2 regions of the Lactococcus sp. genome follow, and region 2 is predicted to be linked to the other one. Evidence: riboswitches for the same ligand, from Rfam matches in the RefSeq annotation. Region 2 holds a riboswitch; the other holds the start of a gene.

Region 1 (10,515 bases), on a different contig from region 2:
TCAGTGAAGCCAGAGCTGTTGTAATCACACTAAAAACAAAAGCCCAAATAAAATACCTTTTGAAAGGAAGTAAGAATTTAAAAATAAATTTAAAAACTTGCCAACTTTCTCTGACAGACATTTTGTCAGTAGATTTCTCCATTTTCTTCTCCTTCCCGATTTACTGACGAACCTGTCAGTAAATTTTCATCTTTATCAGTGGCTGTTAAATGACTTTCAATTTGTTGCATTTGCCACATTTGAGCATACCAGCCCCCTGTTTTCACCAAATCTTCATGCAGACCACGCTCAATAATTTTTCCTTCGTCTAAAACAAGAATTTCATTAGCTTCCATTACTGATGACAATCTGTGGCTGACAACCAGTGTTGAACTCTCATGACGCAGAGCCTTCAAGTTTGACAAAATCAACTGTTCGGTCTTGGCGTCAACCGCTGATAATGCATCATCTAAAATCAATAATTTAGGCTGAATAAGCAGTGCCCTCGCAATAGATAATCTTTGTTTTTGTCCACCAGAAAGCGAAACCCCACGCTCACCGACCAAAGTGTCATATCCTTCAGGAAAAGTAATAATATCATCATGAATTCCAGCCGTTTTGGCTGCAATTTCAACTTCTTCTTGACTCGCTGATATCTTGGCAAAGCGAATATTGTCTCTGACAGACATCGAAAATAGAAAATGTTCTTGTGGAACATAACCAATTGCTGGCAAATACTCATCTAACTGATAATTCTTTATATCCTGATCAGCAAAGGTGATTTGTCCTTTGTAATGGTCAAACTCTCGCATTAAAAGTTTAATGATTGTTGATTTACCTGCACCAGTCCGCCCAACCAAACCTAAAACTTGACCTTCTTTTAAATTAAATTGAACTTTCTCCAGATTTCGTCCTTCATTTTCATTCGGATAAGTAAAACTTTCAATATCAAAAGATAAATCACCTTCTTTGGGCATTTTTAAAGTCCCCTCAGAAATCTTAGATTCTGCTTTTTGAGCTAATAATTTATCTACTCGACTATAGGAAGCTCGTCCACGTTCAATAACATTAAAGAGGACACCAATTGCAAACATCGGCCAAACTAAATTTCCAATATAAGTCACAAAAGCAACCAGTTGACCAAGGGTTAAGACATGATGAACAACATAATATCCCCCTAAAAGAATTGTCAGAGTGTAAGATAATCCGACAATCAGAGTAATTAGAGGGTCATACATTGAATCAATCCAATTGACCCGAACAAAGGCTTTATCAATATTATCCAATTTATCTTGAAAATCAGCCATATCTTGTTCTTCTTCGCCAAAAGATTTGATTGCTTTCATTCCTGTGATTGATTCTTGAACTTTATCATTCATTTCCGAAAATGTTTCTTGAGCGTGTTCAAAACTCACATGAATTTTGTCTCCCAAAATTTTAGATACTAACGCTAACAAAGGTAAAGGAAGGACAGCAATAATCGTCAAACGCCAGTCGATAAATAAAAGCATGGCGATGATTGTCATCCCGCCCGTCATTAAAGAATCCGCCCAAGTCAAAACCCCAAGTCCAGCAACACTCTGTATCGCTTGCAAGTCATTCGTCGCATGGGCCATCAAATCGCCCGTTCGATTTCTTTGATAAAAAAGGGTGTCCATTCGCAAGAAATGTCTAAAAAGACGACTACGGATAATTTTTTCTAGTTTAAAAGCTTCGCCCCAAATATTTGTTGACCAAAGAAAACGAAAGCCATATTCAACAAAAGCCGTCAACAGTAAAATACCAGAAAAACTCAGAATTAAAGATAAAGTCAAGTTTCGCTTAACAATATGGTCAATGATTTTTCCAATAATTAAAGGTGGAATCAAGTGTGTCAAAGAGACAATAAAAAGGGCCAATAGACCAACGCCATAACCTTTTCTCTCTGCCTTAAAAAACCACCACAAATCTTTAAAAATTTTCATACAGTTTATTCCAATTTATTATATAATATTCTAAATATTAGTATACCATAAAGAAAGCGATTAAAACAGACTATTTAAACCATTATTGCCCATATTTTTAATAAAAAAAAGAAGTTTCAACAAAAAGTGAGACTTCTTTTTATAAGCTATTTACGCATTATAGAACTTAACTACTTTATTTTTTTTGAATACAGTAACAATCAAGCCGAAAACAAGGGCAAAAATGATATATTGCAAGGCATTGAAAGGTAAAACAACTGTTAAGAGGTAAGTTGGATTTAAAGTAACTGATAGCGAACCCATGTTAAAGAGATGTGTTGCTCCAGCAAAAATTTTGTCAACATCAAATCCTGCAGCCAGGCGATATAATGGTAGAGCATAGAAAACATTCAATACCATCATTACAAGGACTGAAGCAATAGTCGCTAAGACAATCCCAACTGTATAATTTTTAATTGAAAACTTCTTCTTTGTAAAGAACCAAACGATGGCCATGAAAATTCCTAGAGCAACAAAGTTCATTGGAACTCCAATCCATGTTGATGGGCCTTGATTAAATAGAAGATACCATAAGACAGAGCGAATAAAGAGGATAATAAATCCATCACCCAATCCTAAAGTAAAGACTCCTATAAGTACAGGAATGATTGAAAGTTCCACTTTCATAAAATCAATTCCAGGCAATAACGGAAACTGCAAAATTGGCAACAATAAAATTGTTGATAATGCAGCAAGCATGGCAATTAATACCATCCGACGTGTTTTAGACATAAAAAAACCTCCAAATATGAGAAAATAATTCTTCAAATTTCGAGGAAGTTGATAGACATTTTTGGTTTAGCTAAAAACAGTAAGCCGACCAAGGTCGATTACTCTGCAAAAATTGTTCATCTTCTTCCATCCAGACTTTACTGTCGCTAGCAGAGTTTCACTGCTTCAATCGCCGTAGCGAATCGCGGAGTCATAAGGTCAAAGCCTTATTTACCGCCGGTCCCGAATTACACGGTGCCCTGAAGATAATCTCATTATAGCACAAAAATAGTTTGCTTATCAAGAATAAGATTTGCTTAAGAAATAAAAAAACAACTCTTTACCAGAATTGTCTTTTATAATAATCAGCTTAATTTCCTTGCGCAGCATTAATCAATTGAGAAACTTCTTTTTTACTCAAACGACGGAATTGTCCTGTAGGCAGTCCATCCAATGTAAGTGTTCCATATTGAATACGACTTAATTTTTGTACTGGAAGTCCAGCAGCAGCAAACATCTTCTTAACTTGATGATTTTGACCTTCATGAATCGTCAAGCTAACAATTGAATGGTTTTTTGTTTTTTCTTGTTTGATAATTTCATAACGAGCCGGGCTAACTTTCTTACCTTCAATCGTCATTCCAAGTGTTAAGGGACGCAAGTTTTCTTTGTTCGCTTGTCCTTCAACCTTGGCCACATAAACTTTATCAACACCGTGACTTGGGTGAGTCATCATATTTGTGAATTCCCCATCGTTCGTGAGTAAAAGTAAGCCACTAGTATCCCAGTCCAAACGCCCTACTGGATAGATACGTTCTTTAACTTGAGGCATTAAATCCATCACCGTTTGACGTCCTTTATCATCACTGACAGAAGAAATATAACCTCTTGGTTTGTTCAATAGATAATAAACAGGTTCTTCATTATAAACTGCCACTCCATTAACTTCGACGACATCTCCAGTTGAAACTTGATAACCTAAATTTGTCATCGGGACATTATTAACTGTCACTTTTCCCGCCAAAATTAGTTCTTCTGCTTTACGTCTGCTTGCCACTCCTGCATGGGCCAAATATTTATTGATTCTCATTTTCTTCACTTTCGTTAAATAGGGTTTGTTGTTCTGCCACATATCTTGACTCATCAATTTCAGGTAATTCTTCTAAATTATTGATACCAATATAATCTAGGAAAAATTCAGTAGTCGCATAAAGGCTAGGACGTCCCGGTGCTTCAACTTGCCCTACTTTTTCAACTAAATCAAAAGCACGAAGCGTAGATAAAACACCTGACGAGTTAACTCCGCGTAATTGATCAATCTCAATACGCGTTAATGGTTGTTTGTAAGCAATTATTGAAAGAACTTCAAGAGCAGATTTTGACAAAGATTGGTTAAGTGGAGTTTTCGCATAATTTTTAAGAATCTCTGAAAAGTCTTCTTTTGTGGCCATACGATATTTTCCAGCCGTTTCAATAATTGTCAAAGCTGATTCTCTATCAGAATGATATTTTTCTTTCAAATAATCAATTTGTTGCTGACAAGCTTGTTTAGACATTTCTGTCAGTGATGACAACTCTGTCAATGTTAAACCAGCTTCTCCAGATACAAAAAGTAAAAGTTCACATGTCGCTGTCTTATTCACTAATTTCTTTTCTTTCTAAAATAATTTCTCCAAAGAGCTCTCCTTGAGAAAAAGAAACTTGCTGATTTTTAATCAATTCTAGAAGAGCCATAAATGTTGTGACGAGTTCATCTTTATTGGTTTTATCTGAAAATAAATCTGTAAATTTACATATTTTTTGTTCTGTAAATTTTTGATTTAATTCAAAAATTTTATCCGCAATCGTAAATTTTTCAGCTGCAATCATTGTATTATCATCTTCAATTTGTTGCCTTTGTAATTCCAAAATTTTACTAAAGGCTAAGAACAAATCCAATGCCGTTTTATCTTGCAATAAGACTGTCTCATCTGTGATGATTTCAGTTTTCGATTTAGAATAATAATGACTACGTTCTTGATGCAATTCGTCCAAATCCTCTGAAAGCATTTTATACTTCCGATATTCGTCGATTTGAGCTAATAAATCATATTCAAGCTGCTCGGTATCTTCTATAAAAGTTTCGGTCACCGTTGGCAAAAGTCTTCTTGATTTTATCAACATCAACTGACTTGCCATCAGCATATATTCACCAGCCAACTCCAACTCAAGTTCTTTCATCGTTTGGATATAGATAAGGTACTGTTCAATCACCGGTACTAAAGGGACTTCAAAGATGTCCATTTCGTACTGACTAACTAAATGTAAGAGAAGATCAAGCGGACCCTCAAAGTTTTTAATTTTTATATTGATTTCTTTGATCATAATTTACATAATTAAAATAGTGTAAAAATCCTATCTATAATATTTTTCTAAGGTAGTAATTGTACTTAAGCCAAGTAAGTTAGCCAACTCATATATTGTTTTTCCCGCTTTTACCTGATGCAAAATATACTGTTCCCTAATCTCTTTAGAAGAATAATTAGTGAATTTCTTTAATTCTGTATATAGGAATTGGCGAGATTTTGCAAATAATTCATCGGCATTTTTTATGGCCTTAACTCTGATGGCAAATTTTTCTCGAATGGGTAAGACTCGTTTTATTCCAGCTTTTTCGATTGTGAGATATTTAAAATTCCAATTAAAATTTTCCCATTTTAATTTTTGAATCTCTGCAAAATTAAGACCAAATTCTAATATCAATAAAGCTAAAAATTGCCCTGGACAACTTAGAGGTCCATAAAATTCTGGAAATTCTTTTATCATAGGATGATAACTCTCAGAACTTTGAGTTTTTTTCTGAACAACTTGCTTAATTTTGAAAAACTGGTTTATTTTTTTATTTTCATATAAAAATAGAAAATATTGGTTGGCACTCGAAATTTTTCGACGTTGTGCCGCGGGAGAGAGTTTACTAAGCTGGTGTTTGTAAAGCTCTAGTGCTTCTTCTGTGACAGACTTATCTTCAAAAAAAGCCTGCAAATAGACTAAGTCATAATAATAATTTGAGCGAGTATTTTCAGAAAAGTTTCTACTTACTAAATACTCCTCAATCTCGTTTGGTAATTTCATAATATTTTGTAAAGTCGTGAGCGAAGGCACTAAAAGCCTTCAATATTTCTTGACGAACTACGATTCCCATAAATTCCTGCCTTTTGACAACTGGTAGAAAGGGCTCCTTAATTAATTTGTGCATCATTTCTTCCAAAGTTACTGTGGGACCAACCGTTTGGACCTCTTTGTTAACAATTTCAGAAATAGATGTATTGTGTAACTTTTCAAAAAAGAAATTTTGTTCCATTTCAAATTCAACAATTTCTGTTAAACCTAAAACTCCCACATATTCTTTTCTTTCATTCAAAACTGGAACTCGTGAATATTTGTACTGGCTAAGCATAAGTTTCGCATGTGCGATATTATGCTCTGCGTAAAGTACAGCGACATTTGAGGCTGGAATCATAAAGGTTTCACTTTGATTCAAAATAAAATCCTCAATTTTTTTATCAATCATGTAAGTTACTCCTTAAAGAGCTTTGTAGACTCAGAGTCTAAATTGTAGTTCAGGAATAGGTTCATGTTGGAGATTTCGATAAGAAACTATATATTCATCTCCGTCAATTTCAATTATAGCATACATTTTGATATCATACTTCCCTCTAGGTTGTGCAACCGAACCGGGATTTACATAAAGAATATTATTTATTTTTTGCGCTACTGGTTGATGAATATGACCAAATAGGGCAATATCAGCCCCTTGTTCTTCAGCAAAATAAGAATACCGTTCTAGGCCCAAACCAACATAATAGAGATGACCATGTGTAATTAATACCTTTTTTCCCTCAACCGTTTGAGTAAGAAAATCATGATAGCCATCATCATAATCACAGTTCCCCGCAACAACAGTTATTCCATTCCAAATTTCATCAGAGCTCGGAAGTTCTGAATCCCCACAGTGAAATATTGCTGTTGCTTCGTTCAAATACTTAGATTTTATAGATTCAACCACTTCACGATCATAGTGTGAATCAGACATTACTACAAACATAAGCACCTCTCTTTTACATAATTAATTTTATGTTAATTTTATTTCTCTAACCATTCTGGAAGTTCTTGCATTAATTTTCTTAGTGCTTGACCTCGATGTGAAAGTTGATTTTTTTCTTTTTCTGATAATTCTGCAGCGGTTCTGAAAGCATCAACCATAAAAACAGGATCATAACCAAAGCCATTTTCCCCTTTAGGAGCAAGGGCGATATAGCCATTCCAATCAGCTTCAACAACCAAGCTGTCGTGATTAGGTCTTGCCGCTACTAAAGTAGTATGGAAATGAGCGCTTCTACGTTCTGGTGTAATTGCTGTCGGAGCAAGTTCATGCAAAAGTTTGGCAATATTTTTCTCATCAGTAGGGTCTGGTGCTGAAAAACGGTGTGACCAAATGCCTGGCAAACCACCTAGTACATCAACACATAGTCCTGAATCGTCTCCAATAACTACTTGTCCAGTCAACTCAGCAATTTGTTCTGCTTTTAAGCGAGCATTTTCTTCAAAAGTACTTCCTGTTTCTTCAATTTCAGGAAGTTCTGGGTAGTCTGATAAGTCTTTAATTTCATAACCAAAGTCAGCAAACAATTTTTTAAATTCTTTTGTTTTACCAGGATTTCTAGTCGCAATAATAAGTGTATTTTCCATTTATTTTTCCTTATTGAAATTCTCTATTTCGGCATGTTCAATATGAAGATGTCCTATATTTAACCATTTTTCTGCAATTTCTCGAAAAGAATTGACCCCTGCTGTTGTATAAAAACAGTGCTGAAATTCCTTGCGCTCATGAGCATTGATTTCGAAATAGTTCAACAAAACTGAAATATCTCGTACTGCTTCCGCACCTGAATCAATCAAACGAACTTCTTTCCCCATTGTTTCTTGAATCAAGGGCCGTAAAAGTGGGTAGTGTGTGCAGCCTAGAATTAATGTATCTATTTTTCCAACCAGTGGAGCCAAACTTTCTGAGACCACTCTTTTAGCAATTTCAGATTCCATTTCATTTGATTCAACAATTGAAACAAACTTAGGGCAGGCAAGACTTAAGACTTCAATAGCTGACGATTTGCGAGCAATTGTTTTATGATATTCATCTGAACGGATGGATGCTTGTGTGGCAATCACTCCAATTTTGTTTGTTTTTGTTTTTTGAATGGCTGAGCTTGCCCCAGGTAAGATAACCCCAATCACTGGAATATCCAATTCTTCTTTGACGATTTCCAAAGCCATCGCCGTAGCTGTATTACAGGCCATGACGATCATTTTTACATTTTTTGAAAGTAAAAAATTGACCATATCCCAAGTAAACGCAATGATTTGTTCACGACTGCGTGGGCCATAAGGAGCCCTTCTTGTATCTCCAATATAGACAATTTCTTCATTTGGGAGTTGCCTAAGGAGTTCGCGAGCAACAGTCAGTCCACCAACACCAGAATCCAAGAGGCCGATTGGTCGATTGTCCATTTTTCTTCTCCTTTTAAAATATCTAATTCAAAATTTTGAAATATCCAAAATCATTTTGGACTTTTTAATTTTCAAGCCAAGTCTTTTTTGGATAATTTTTTTACGATGATAAAAGCAAACGCTGAGAGAGTTTAGAACTTTGTTCTACTGCTTCGCTCAGCGTATTATAATAGCTTATTTTTTGTTTGTGTCTGATTGCTTTGCAGCAGCACGAATTTGACGAAGAACTTGTTGCACTTGAACTTCACTTGGTTTACGTCCCATTGATCCCATCATAAGACGAACGGCATCTTCGTTAAGGGGTGGGTTGTCCATAAGTAATTTTTTTGTTTGGCGTTGTGAGAACCATGTTCCCAAGAAAAAACCTGCCAAAAGGCATACAACCATAAGCAAAATAGCTAAGATTAAATTCATTTTGAATCTCCTAAATTTGGCGAAACGCTTTCGCCATTGATGACATCTTATTATATCAAATTTTAGTCTTTTTGTCAGCTCTTTATATTAGTGACAAAAGGACTGAGAAAAAGATAATTTACTGACAGAATCATCAGTAACTTTTATAAATCAATTGTTGAAATCAAATCCATCTAATGTCTCAAAATAATCAGCTGGCTTTTCTGCTCGACGAATCAAACGTGTTTTTCCATCTTCTTGAAGTAAAATTTCAGCACTTCTTAGCTTCGCATTATACTGATAACCCATCGAAAATCCATGTGCTCCTGTATCATGAATGACCAACAAATCTCCTACTTTGATTTCTGGAAAAGCACGTTCTTTAGCAAACTTATCATTATTTTCACACAAAGAACCCGTAATATCATAGGTTACAGTCGCCTCTTGCTTTTCCTTGCCAGCGACTGTGATGTGATGGTAAGCATCATAAAAAGCTGGTCGCATCAAGTTAACTGCTGATGCGTCAACCCCAACATATTTCCGGTAAGTTTCTTTTAAATGCAGGACTTTTGTAATCAAGTGACCATGAGGCGCAAGCATAAAACGACCTAATTCAGTGTAAATTTTTAGATTTTCAATGCCATTAGCAGTCAATACTTCTTCATAAGCCTTATGAACACCTTGGCCAATTTTTGCGATATCATTGGCTTCTTCATCAGGACGATAGTTTACACCGATTCCACCTGATAAATTAATAAAATCAAGGGTAATTCCTGTTTCTTGACGAATTTCTAATGCAAGTTCAAAGAGTTTGCGGGCGAGTTCTGGATAATAATCATTGGTCACAGTATTTGAAGCCAGAAAGCTGTGCATTCCAAATTCTTTGACTCCTAGTTTTTGTAAGTCTTTAATTCCTTGAATGAGTTGTGCTTTGGTCATACCAAATTTTGATTCTTCTGGATTGTCCATGATTTTTGTACCCATCGCAAAAACTCCACCTGGATTGTATCTCAAGCTCATTGTCTTTGGAAAGACAAAATCTGGCAGATTTTTCAAAAACTCAATGTGTTCATAGGCATCAAGATTGATTGTCGCGCCCAATTGATTAGCAAATTGAAACTCTTCTGCTGGAGTGTCATTGGATGAAAACATCATTTCAGTGCCATCAAAACCACATTTTTCTGAAAGCAATAGTTCGACATAAGAAGCACAATCGACTCCACAACCTTCTTCATGTAGTATCTTTAATATTGCTGGGGTTGGTGTAGCTTTAACAGCAAAGAATTCTTTAAATCCTTTATTCCAAGCAAAAGCTTTGTGAAGATCACGCGCTTTCTGACGAATTCCTTTCTCATCATAAAGATGAAAAGGAGTGGGGTATTCAGCTGTAATTTGTTCGAGTTGTTCTTTTGTTACGAATGGTGTTTTCATTTTTTCACCTCATTTTTAGATTATTTATAAGTATAGCATATCGTCAAAAACTTAAACACAAAAAAGTTCCCATCATTTTACTGACAGAAACTTTTTTACTGACAGAGTTATAAATTATGCCGTGGCTACTTTCAGTAGCTCTTCGTCAACAATTTCAGCGGTTTTACGGCCTTCTCTAATCGCCCAAATGACTAAAGAAGGACCGCGTCTAGCATCACCCGCGACAAGTACTTTATCATTGTTTGTTCGATAATCATCATAAATTTCTTGAACACCAAATTTATCAAGCAGGCCTGTGTCCGTACCCACAAATCCCATCGCAAGCAAGACTAAATCTGCTTCAATCAATTGCTCACTACCTTCAATTGCTCTGAAATCTGGACCGACTTTTGCCACTTGTAAGCCTTTTAGATGACCATTTTCATCAGCTTTAAAAGCTGTGGCTGTCATCTGA
Region 2 (10,515 bases):
GAGAATTTACAAATGCCGCTGTACGTAGTCCCATTTCTTTATATTTTTTTGAACATTTTATGAAATAATCATAATCCAGCCCTGTAAACCTTTGTGGATAAAAATTGTGGCAACCAATGATTCGCTTCATATTAGGCTGATAAGAAATGACATTTTCTAAGTAATAAGTATCATTGCTAATGTTTATCTCTAGATCTAGTTGTGAATCATCAAAAGTTATTAATGATTCAACGAGTCCATCAAAAGTGGAATCCAAGCGTACCCCTGTAGCTCCCATCTCTTTAAAGAAAGTCAAATCATGATAGCTAATATTTAATTGTTCAAAAACAGCTGGATTTAAATCTAATATCACTTCCATTCCATATTTTCTAGCATGTTTGATTGAAACTTTTAAACTTTCTAATGTTTCTTCTTCCTTTCCTTGCTCAATCATCAATAAGTTGGTAAATACTCTTTTAAAATTATATTTAGAGGCTAAGTCGATATATGCCAATGTCTCATTTATTTTTTCCTTATAAGGATAAATAGAAATTCCTAACATTTTTCTTCCTTTTTAATTCTTCATTTTTTCCTGAAAAGCTTGTTGAAATGCTTTATTCTTTTCAAGCTTCTTGTTCTTTTGCAATCATATTTTTATCAAAAGCCTTAAAGAATGGATAGTAGATTAATCCTGCTACAATAATGTTTATAATCGCAAGTACTGCTGCTCTCCAATCTAAACCTGTTGCCATCATTGCCCCGATCGGAGCAGGAAGTGTCCATGGAGCAATCGCAATCGGGTAATTTACCAAATGGAAAACTCCCATTGCTAAATAAGTAATAATCCCCATAACTACAGGAGCCAATACAAATGGAATGGCGAAAAACGGATTCATTACTATTGGAACACCGAAGATAAGCGGCTCATTGATATTGAAAATACCTGGCACTAAAGTAAAACGCCCCATTTTTTTACTAAATTCAGATTTTCCAAAGAAGGCCATTAGAAAAGCAAGGGAAAGTGTTGCTCCAGCTCCACCAATCCAAATAAACCATTGGAAAAACTGTTCTGTCATAAAATGAGGAACCACTTGTCCTGTAGCTGCCGCATTGATATTGGCATTCAAATTATCATACCAAAATGGATATAGAATAGGTGTTGCAATAATCATGCCGTGAATACCAAATACCCAAACAATTGTAATTAATAGAATTGGAACAATCACGGATAGTACATTATCTCCAGCAAAATATCTTATTGGAGAAAACACCCACTGTAAAGCACTATTAATGTCGAAATTTAGACCTACTTTGATAATCCAAACAACAACAATAACAAGTGCTCCAGGAATCAAGGCAGCAAACGAATTAATGACAGAAGTTGGGACACCGTGTGGCATCTTGATGACCATATTTCTTTTTATACAGAAACGAACCACTTCTACAGTAAAAATTGAAACAATGATTGCTGTGAACAACCCCCCAGCACCAAAATTACCCATTGGTAAAAAAGTTCCGCTCACAGATAATCCAGCTTTTTTAGCCACATCTTCAGCAATTGTAGCAGGAGAAATTGCTGCAATTAAGAAAGCAAGGACTGCTAACACACTCGTAGACACTTTATCAATCTTATAAACTTCACATAAACTTGAAGCCACACCTATACACACATAGACAGACATGAAGTTCATTGTAAAGTCCATTGGAATCGTCAACTTATCAGCATAGGGAGTAATAAAATCTTTCCAAGCATCAATAGGTAAGTTCAACATGATGATAAAAATTGAACCAATGATGGTTACGGGAATAATAACGCTCATCCCATTTCTAACAGCTGTTAGATAGCGGTTATTAGCAATGTTCCCCATTGTCTGAACGATCTTATTAAAATTTATTTTGTTCATTTTTTTATTTCCTTTTATTTTTGAACCGGTTTAATTTTAAATTAAATAAAGAATTCCTTTATTTATGAACTTTTTCTTGTATCAATTTGTATAAATCTGGAATCCCCATAGGTGTATATAGGATTCCTTCAATTGGAATTAATGGAATCCCATAACTATCAGCGTCTTTTTGTAAGTGTTCTTTTCGGAAGCTAACCTGTGGAGCCAATAACAACGCGTCCCAGTTATCCTGTTGCATTTTTAAAGAAACTTCTTCCGTACCTGTTGCTTCCATCATAAAGTCAGTATTCCCTTGTCTTTTAGCTTCTTCAACCAGATTTTCAGCTAAGATAGAAGAGCTCATACCACCACCACACGCAAGTAAAATTTTCATAAATGTCCTCCTTTTTGAACCGTTTTAATTTTACAAGAACAGTATATCATGAAAGCGATTTAATTTCAAGCTTAATTTATTTTTTTTACAGATTTTCTCCATAATAAACTTGTATTAATTTCTACTGTCGTTGTCTGTCCCTGATTTTTATCCTTGATTCTCTTTAAAATTAATTCACCAATTTTATTTCCCATCTCCTTAATTGGTTGTTCGATTACCGTTAGTTTAGGTTCAATAATATCACTGAGCTCAAAATGGTCAAATCCAATAATAGAAATATCTTCTGGAATTTTGATTCTCTTTTCAAATAGAGCCTGAACTACTCCCAGAGTCATATAGTAATTCGTTGAATAAATCGCTGTTAGTTCTTTATTTTCTATCAATTTCAAAGCCCCAACATAACCCGCTTCTTTTGTATAGTCTCCACTAACAATTAGATTTTTGGAAAATATCCCTTTAGCTTTCATACTATCTTCATAACCCTTGAAACGTTCTGAACCAATATATCTATCTGTTGTTCCCGCAACAATCCCTATATTTCTGTGTCCATTTTCATATAACTTATCTACTACATTAAAAGAGGCTTGATAATTATCTACCAATACAGTATCACTTTTAAAACCTTTGATTGGAGAATCTACTGCGACAATTGCTACACCTTCTGCTCTTAATTTATTTAAGATTTGTAAATTTTCTTCTAAATGAAATACTACAATACCATCAACTGATCTAGATCTTAAGAATTCTAATTTTCTTTCCAACTTTTGATAATCATTTTGATAATCGCCTAGTAAAAGACTATAATTGTTTTCTTCTAAGTAGTTTTCCAAATCGGACACAATAGAAGTTGCGAAAACATCAGTTAACGAGTTAACAAGTACTCCAACTGAATGACTTCGATTATTTTTTAAACCCTTTGCAATAATGTTCTCTTCGAATCCTAAGGTCTCAATAGCATTCTTAACATTTATCATATTTTGTTTTTTTAATTGATGACCATTCAAATACCTAGAGACTGTTCCTATAGAAACACCAGCTTTTTTTGCGACTTCTCTAATCGTTACCATATCATGTACCAACTTTAACTATCTTTTCTAACATAAGCTTACCATAATTACTGTTTTTTTTTAAGTTTCATGTGTCTTATGTTTATCTAAAATAAGAAGCTAAGAACCATTCGGGTGATAGACTCTTAAAATAATATTTTTTTAATAAACCTTCCTAGAAAATGATTTCTAAAACATATAAACAAAAAAAGTATTAATAAAAAATAAAAGGAAACCCAATATGGAGCTTTCCTTTTATTTTTTATTAATTGATTTTCTTTGCAGAACTCTTGAATTTTGTCTGATTTCAAATTTTAAACACCTTAAGACATTTTAGCCATCAAATCAACCATCTCAATCGCACCAACTGCTACCTCAAATCCTTTATTTCCTGCTTTTGTTCCTGAACGTTCAATCGCTTGTTCAATATTCTCTGTCGTCAGTACTCCAAACATAACAGGGATATTTGAGTTCAGTGAAACATGGGCAATCCCTTTAGAAACCTCGCTACAAACAAAATCATAATGTGAAGTAGAACCTCGAATCACCGTACCTAAGCAGATAATGGCATCATATTTATCTGAACTCGCCATTTTTTGCGCAATAAGTGGAATTTCAAATGCTCCTGGCACCCAAGCAATATCAATTTGTTCTTCTTGAACACCATGTCTTTTGAGAGCATCTAAGGCCCCTGCTAAGAGTTTTGCGTTGATGAATTCGTTAAAACGTGCAACTACAATTCCATATTTGGCATTTCCTGTTGTTAAATTTCCCTCAAATACTGTCATTTTTCTATCCATGCTTTCTTTTTATTTTAATCGAACAAATGTCCCATTTTAGTTTGCTTTACTTTTAAATAATCCTGATCAAATTCATTTTCTTTAATTTGAATTGGAACTCTTTCTTTAACTGGTAGTCCATATTTTGAAAAATCATTGATTTTTTGTGGGTTATTAGTCATTAATCTTAAAGACTTCACACCAAGTGTTTTCAGAATTTGAGCACCTATGGAGTATTCACGCGCATCTTCTTCAAAACCCAGGGCTAAATTTGCTTCAATTGTATCAAGCCCCTCATCTTGAAGTGAATAAGCACGAAGTTTGTTGATTAAACCGATTCCTCGCCCTTCTTGCCGAAGATATAATAAAATCCCTCGTCCCTCGGCATTTATCTGTGTTAGAGCTTGTTCTAATTGTTCACCACAATCACATTTCATTGAGCCAAAAGCATCTCCAGTCAAACATTCCGAATGAACTCGGCAAAGCACTGCTTCTCCCTCTCCAATGTCCCCCTTAACTAGGGCGACATGATGCTCACCATTTGTTTTATTGACAAACCCAAAGATTTCAAAATAACCATATTTTGTTGGAAGTTTCGCTCTGGTAACTTGCTCAACCAGTTGTTCATTTTGTTTTCGATATTCTTGTATGGCCTTGATTGTAATAAAATTCAAGTCCCATTCTTTTGCTTTTTCTTGAAGTTCTTCTGTGCGCATCATGCTGCCATCTTCGGCCATTATTTCAACACAAACTCCCACTTCCTTTAGACCAGCAAGTCGTAACAAATCAACTGTTGCTTCTGTGTGTCCATTGCGTTCTAAGACTCCATTTTTCTTTGCAATCAGAGGAAAGACATGACCAGGTCTTCGAAAATCTTCGACTGAACTTTCTTCATCAGCAAGTTTTCTAATAGTCAGCGAACGGTCAAAGGCTGATACCCCTGTACTTGTCTCTACATGATCGACAGAAACAGTAAAAGCTGTCCCGTGGTTGTCTGTATTTCTCTCCGTCATTGCTGACAAATGCAGACTCTTAGCATATTTTTCACTCATCGGACTACAAATTAATCCCTTTGCCTGACTGGCCATGAAATTTATCTTTTCTGGACTAATCATTTCGGCTGCACAAATCAGATCTCCTTCATTTTCTCTATTCTCATCATCAGTGACAATAATTATTTCACCTGCTTTAAGGGCTGTTAAGGCTTCTTCTACTGTATTATATTGAAACATTTTATCTCCTCTTAAAATCCATAATCAATTATTTTATCCTTTGTCAGCAAGGAAGGCCCTGTAAAAGAATCTTTCCCAGTAAGTAATTTTTCGATATATTTACCCAATATATCGTTCTCCAAATTAACTTTATCTCCAACCTTCTTTCCAGACAATATGGTCTCTTTGATAGTATGAGGAATTATTGACACACTAAAAGATTTTGAAGTCACATGAGCCACCGTAAGACTGATGCCATCAATCGTAATAGAGCCTTTTTCAACAACATATTTCATTAAGTCTACAGTTGTTTGAACTTCAAACCAAACCGCATTTTCTTCCTTCTTGATTGATAAAATCTTTCCTGTGCCATCAATATGCCCTGAAACAATATGCCCGCCAAATCGACCATTTAGAGCCATTGCTCGCTCTAAATTAACTTTACTTCCTACTTTTAATTCCCCTAAATTTGAACGCTTGAAACTCTCTGGCATAACATCTGCTGTAAATTCTTTATGATTAAATGCGGAAACAGTCAAACAGAGACCATTTGTTGAGATAGAATCCCCAAGTTTTAAATCTTCGAAGATGCTGGAAGCTCGAATGCTTAATTTAGACGACTTATCTCTCTTTTGAATTTGAGTTACTTCTCCTATTTCCTCAATAATTCCTGTAAACATTAAATGAGCTCACTTTCTAATAATATATCTTCTCCTAAATAGACCACTTTCGGTCGGTCTAGTAAATAGGCTTGATTGGGATGCTCTACTCCTTGTCCTTCAACAGGACTTCGAGCTTCTTTCCCACCAAATATTTTAGGGGCAATATAGGCCTGAACTTTTTGAACAATTCCTGCTTTTAATGCTGAAGCGTTGAGTCTTGCTCCCCCTTCTAAAATAAGACTATCAATTTCTCTTTCTCCTAACTTAGTGATTAAATCTTTCAAATCCAAATGTTCAGATATGGAAGAAACTAGTAAAATCTCACAACCAGCTTCAATAAAAGCTTGATGTTTTTGAATGTTTTCATTTGAGGTAGCAATGATTGTTGGAATTTTAAATGCAGTAGAAACAATCTTAGACGTAAGAGGAGTTCGAAGTTGAGTATCACAAATAATTCTAATTGGATTTATCCCATTTTTTATTCTGGCAGTTAATTGTGGGTCATCTTTCAGAAGTGTTTCAACACCAATCATGATTGCCATGAAACGTGAACGGTCTTCATGTACCTTTTGTCTTGCTTTTTCACCTGTAATCCATTTGGATTGACCTTTATAAGTCGCAATTTTTCCATCAAGAGTCATCGCATACTTCATCATGACGTAGGGGGTTCTTTGAGTGACGTAATGAAAAAAAATCTTATTTAAGTCTTTGCACTCTTTTTCTAGAACTTTTAATGAAACATCAATTCCAGCTTTTTTCATTGCTTCAATTCCCTTACCAGCTACTAAAGGATTTGGGTCTAGACTCCCAATGACTACACGCTTCACTTTATTTTTGATGATTGCTTCAAAACAAGGCGGTTGCTTGCCTTGGTGGGCACAAGGTTCTAAGGTCACATAAATGGTTGACCCCTTCGGTGATTCTATACAAGATTTAAATGCATTGATTTCCGCATGTGCTTCTCCATATTTCTCATGATAACCTTGACCAATAATTCGACCATCATTGACAATAATCGCTCCTACTTGAGGATTTGGATTAACGTTTCCCTCGCCTTTTCGAGCTAGTAGGATTGCTAAATTCATAAAATGCTCATCATTTTCCATCCATTTATCCTTTCTAAAAAAAATAAGCCCCAAAATAATATTTCAAGGGCTTAGGATAATTTTCTATTTTATTCAAGCAAAAAAACAGCTCAAAAAAAACCAAAAATGGAGTGAATTAGATAGATTCACTCCAGAGTTTAAGGCTAAATAGACATAATACTATCATGAGTATTATGGGTTTTTATCTTCTTTCATCCAGACTATACTGTCGGCCTCGGAGTTTCACCGAATCATGCTGCTAGCAGCTCGCGGGCTATACCGCCGGTAGGGAATTCCACCCTGCCCTGAAGATTTATTAAATTGTAGCTAAAGTATAGCATTTAATTTTAAAGATTGTCAAGATATAAAAACGTATTCTTTAAAATAATTATTTTGAAGGTCCTATCAAAAGTCTAATGATATATTTATTTATCAAATAATATTATATTTATATATTTGCTCAAAAATTACAATTTTGCTAAAATGGCTCTATTAGAACAATAGGATAATATCATGCAAGAAATAAAAATAAATGATCAGCTCACTTGGCTTTCTTTTAATGTTGAGGACCTTAGAAATACTTCTGAGCTTGCTACTTATGGCATTGACCTAGAAACACTTCAATATGCCGAAGATAAAAACGAACGTCCCCATACAGAATTTATTCCTGACAGCCAAGACTTTGTGCTTATTTTTAATAGTTTAGATTTACTCAAGTCAGAAGCTCATTACAAGACAGTTCCCGTTACCTTTGTAGCACAAAAAAAACGATTAATTACACTCTATCATCCAGAAAATGAATACTTAATTAATCAAATAAAAAGTTATTGTTTACAAAATAAGCCACAAACGGTCTATCAACTTCTTTTTATCAGTTTATTTTTAATTTCCGAGGCTTTCTTTCCTTATTTGGAAAAAATTGATAAGTCTAAAGAAGAAATTAATCAAAAATTGCGTGAAAAAACAACCAAGAAAAATTTGCTCGCACTTTCTGATATTGAAACGGGAATGCTCTACATTGTGTCTAGTGCCAATCAAAATACTTTACTACTTGAGCAGCTTAAAACTAAAAGTATTTACAGACAGTTCAATGAAACTGAAAAAGAACAGCTTGAAGATGCGATAATCGAAGCCCAACAGCTTGCAAGTATGACTCAGCTCAATGCACAAATTCTTGAACAGTTGGCCGGAACTTATAATAATGTCCTTAATAATAATCTAAATGATAATATGACGACCTTAACTATCGTATCAGTTCTTTTAGCTGGTTTGGCCGTCATTACTGGTTTTTTTGGAATGAATGTTCCGCTTCCGCTCACTCATCAAAAAGATGCTTGGGTCTGGATTATTGGCGCATGTATCATTCTTTGGCTACTATATGCCGCCCTCTTTCGTTATATTATTGGTCGAAGACAATAAAAAAAATCAGCAAAAGCTGATTTTTTTATTTTATTTTTACGCTTGCAATTTTTTCAAGGTCATCAGCAATTGGATGTCCATTGCTTGTTCGATCTGATAATGATAAATCGCACAAATTAATATCATATTTCTTGCCAGTCTCACTGATAACTTCTAATACTTGTTCATCAGTTTCTTTTGTCGCTGGTGCTTTAGCTTGACTGAACAAATCTAATTCTTCGGTCAATGCTGATAAATCAGCAGTTGACTTGATTAAGCCAGCCGCAAATACGGTATGGTTATTTGTCTTCAATGTTCTTAAAACTTGAAGCCCTCGATTTGCTCGTGATGTGGCTGGAATATCCTCTGTTTTAACTCGTTTGATAAATGCCCGTTGAGTCAACAGATACCAACTATTTGAGTTGACAAAGAAAGCTGCTTTTATCTTATCATCATTTTTAAGATTCATTGCCTTCACACCTGCTGCTCTAGCACCCAAGACTGGAACATCATCAAGATTAAAGCGGAGGGCATAGCCATTTTCAGAAATAAGCATGAGGTCAGTAAATTGAACAGGACTAATGAGCACAACTTCATCATCATTTCCTTTAAGTTTAGCATAAGGAGTTGATTTCGAGCGGTAAGTTCGCCATGGTGAAAAACTTTCACGTTCAATTTGTTTAATTTGTCCATTTCGTGTAGCCACGACTAGATTTTCACCTGCAAATGCATCAACAATTTGAACATAAATTACTTTTTCATCAGATGAAAAATTAGAAAGACTTTGTGACAAATGTTCTCCAATATCCTTCCAGCGAACGTCAGAAAGTTCATGAATTGGACGGTAAATCACATTACCAAGATTTGTGAAAATCAAGAGATGTTGTGTTGTTTTAGCATTAGCATAGTAAAGCAACTCGTCATCATCACGTTTCCCGATTTCTTCAAGTGCTGATGAAGCAAATGACCGAGGTGATGTTCGTTTGATATAACCTGAACGAGTTACTGAAACGACAGTATCTTCAGCGACAATCAATTCACTAGCTTCTATCTCAATGGTTTGCACTTCATCTTGAAGTTCACTACGGCGTGGTCTGGCAAATTTTTTCTTCACTTCACGCAGTTCGCGCTTCATTAAATTAAAGAGTGTCCGTTCGTCATTAATAATTGCTTTAAGTTCGAGAATTTTTTGTTCTAACTCTGCTTGTTCATTTTGCAAAGTGACAATGTCGGTATTTGTCAAACGATAAAGTTGTAAAGTAACAATAGCTTCGGCTTGTTCTTCAGTAAATCCAAATGAAACTTTAATATTTTCTTTAGCGTCTGCTTTATTTTCAGAAGCACGAATCGTCGCCACCACTTCATCTAAAATGGAAACCATACGAATCAATCCTTCAACTAAGTGAAGTCTTTTTTCCGCTTTATTTAGGTCAAATTGCGAGCGTTTGATGATGACATCTTCCCGATGTTTTACGTAAGAACGTAGCATTTGCAAAACGCCGGTTTGGACAGGTGTCATGTTGTCAATAGCAACCATGTTAAAGTTATAATTCACTTGTAAATCAGTATTTTTAAACAAGTAATTTAAAACAAGTTGACTATCGGCTTCTTTTTTCAATTCAATTGCAATCCGCAATCCTTCGCGGTCAGATTCATCACGAACTTCAGCAATACCTGGGACTTTTGCATTGACACGAACATCATCAATTTTCTTGACCAAATTTGCTTTATTTAATTCAAATGGAATTTCAGTGACGATAAGTTGCTCACGCCCACCTTTCATTGGTTCAATATCAACTTTTGAACGAACAACAATGCGGCCTTTACCTTTTTCATAAGCTTTTCTAATCTCGCCTTTCCCTTGAATGATTCCGCCAGTAGGAAAATCGGGTCCAGGTAAAAATTCCATGATTTTGTCAACATCGACTTTAGGGTGGTCAATCATGTGAATGGTGGCATCAATCACTTCGCCAAGATTATGAGGAGGAATATCCGTGGCATAACCGGCTGATATCCCGGTTGAACCATTGACTAAAAGATTTGGAAAAGCAGCTGGTAAAACGGTTGGTTCTTTCTCT

What was found. A riboswitch is a leader RNA that binds a small molecule or an ion and turns the genes downstream of it on or off. The one in region 2 is predicted to bind FMN.
Region 1: it holds a riboswitch for FMN, as region 2 does, so the genes downstream of both, RSC39_RS06200 (ECF transporter S component) here and ribD (bifunctional diaminohydroxyphosphoribosylaminopyrimidine deaminase/5-amino-6-(5-phosphoribosylamino)uracil reductase RibD) in region 2, are expected to answer to the same signal.

What each region holds. Positions count from the first base shown of each region.
Region 1 is NZ_JAVXIY010000005.1:72,085-82,599, forward strand. It holds gene RSC39_RS06190 (ABC transporter ATP-binding protein) at 1-142, opposite strand, end outside; gene RSC39_RS06195 (ABC transporter transmembrane domain-containing protein) at 126-1,943, opposite strand; gene RSC39_RS06200 (ECF transporter S component) at 2,094-2,714, opposite strand; FMN riboswitch at 2,829-2,965, opposite strand; gene RSC39_RS06205 (pseudouridine synthase) at 3,064-3,783, opposite strand; gene scpB (SMC-Scp complex subunit ScpB) at 3,770-4,336, opposite strand; gene RSC39_RS06215 (segregation/condensation protein A) at 4,329-5,057, opposite strand; gene xerD (site-specific tyrosine recombinase XerD) at 5,088-5,804, opposite strand; gene cbpB (cyclic-di-AMP-binding protein CbpB) at 5,782-6,243, opposite strand; gene RSC39_RS06230 (metallophosphoesterase) at 6,274-6,777, opposite strand; partial or broken gene RSC39_RS06235 (nucleoside-triphosphate diphosphatase) at 6,816-7,415, opposite strand; gene racE (glutamate racemase) at 7,422-8,237, opposite strand; gene RSC39_RS06245 (YneF family protein) at 8,412-8,651, opposite strand; gene lysA (diaminopimelate decarboxylase) at 8,802-10,061, opposite strand; gene RSC39_RS06255 (glutamate synthase subunit beta) at 10,176-10,515, opposite strand, start outside.
Region 2 is NZ_JAVXIY010000006.1:35,042-45,556, reverse strand. It holds gene RSC39_RS07030 (MupG family TIM beta-alpha barrel fold protein) at 1-541, opposite strand, end outside; gene RSC39_RS07025 (PTS transporter subunit EIIC) at 603-1,883, opposite strand; gene RSC39_RS07020 (PTS diacetylchitobiose transporter subunit IIB) at 1,942-2,256, opposite strand; gene RSC39_RS07015 (LacI family DNA-binding transcriptional regulator) at 2,328-3,323, opposite strand; gene ribE (6,7-dimethyl-8-ribityllumazine synthase) at 3,626-4,090, opposite strand; gene RSC39_RS07005 (bifunctional 3,4-dihydroxy-2-butanone-4-phosphate synthase/GTP cyclohydrolase II) at 4,117-5,313, opposite strand; gene ribE (riboflavin synthase) at 5,325-5,972, opposite strand; gene ribD (bifunctional diaminohydroxyphosphoribosylaminopyrimidine deaminase/5-amino-6-(5-phosphoribosylamino)uracil reductase RibD) at 5,972-7,060, opposite strand; FMN riboswitch at 7,240-7,356, opposite strand; gene RSC39_RS06990 (magnesium transporter CorA family protein) at 7,553-8,458, shown strand; gene parC (DNA topoisomerase IV subunit A) at 8,484-10,515, opposite strand, start outside.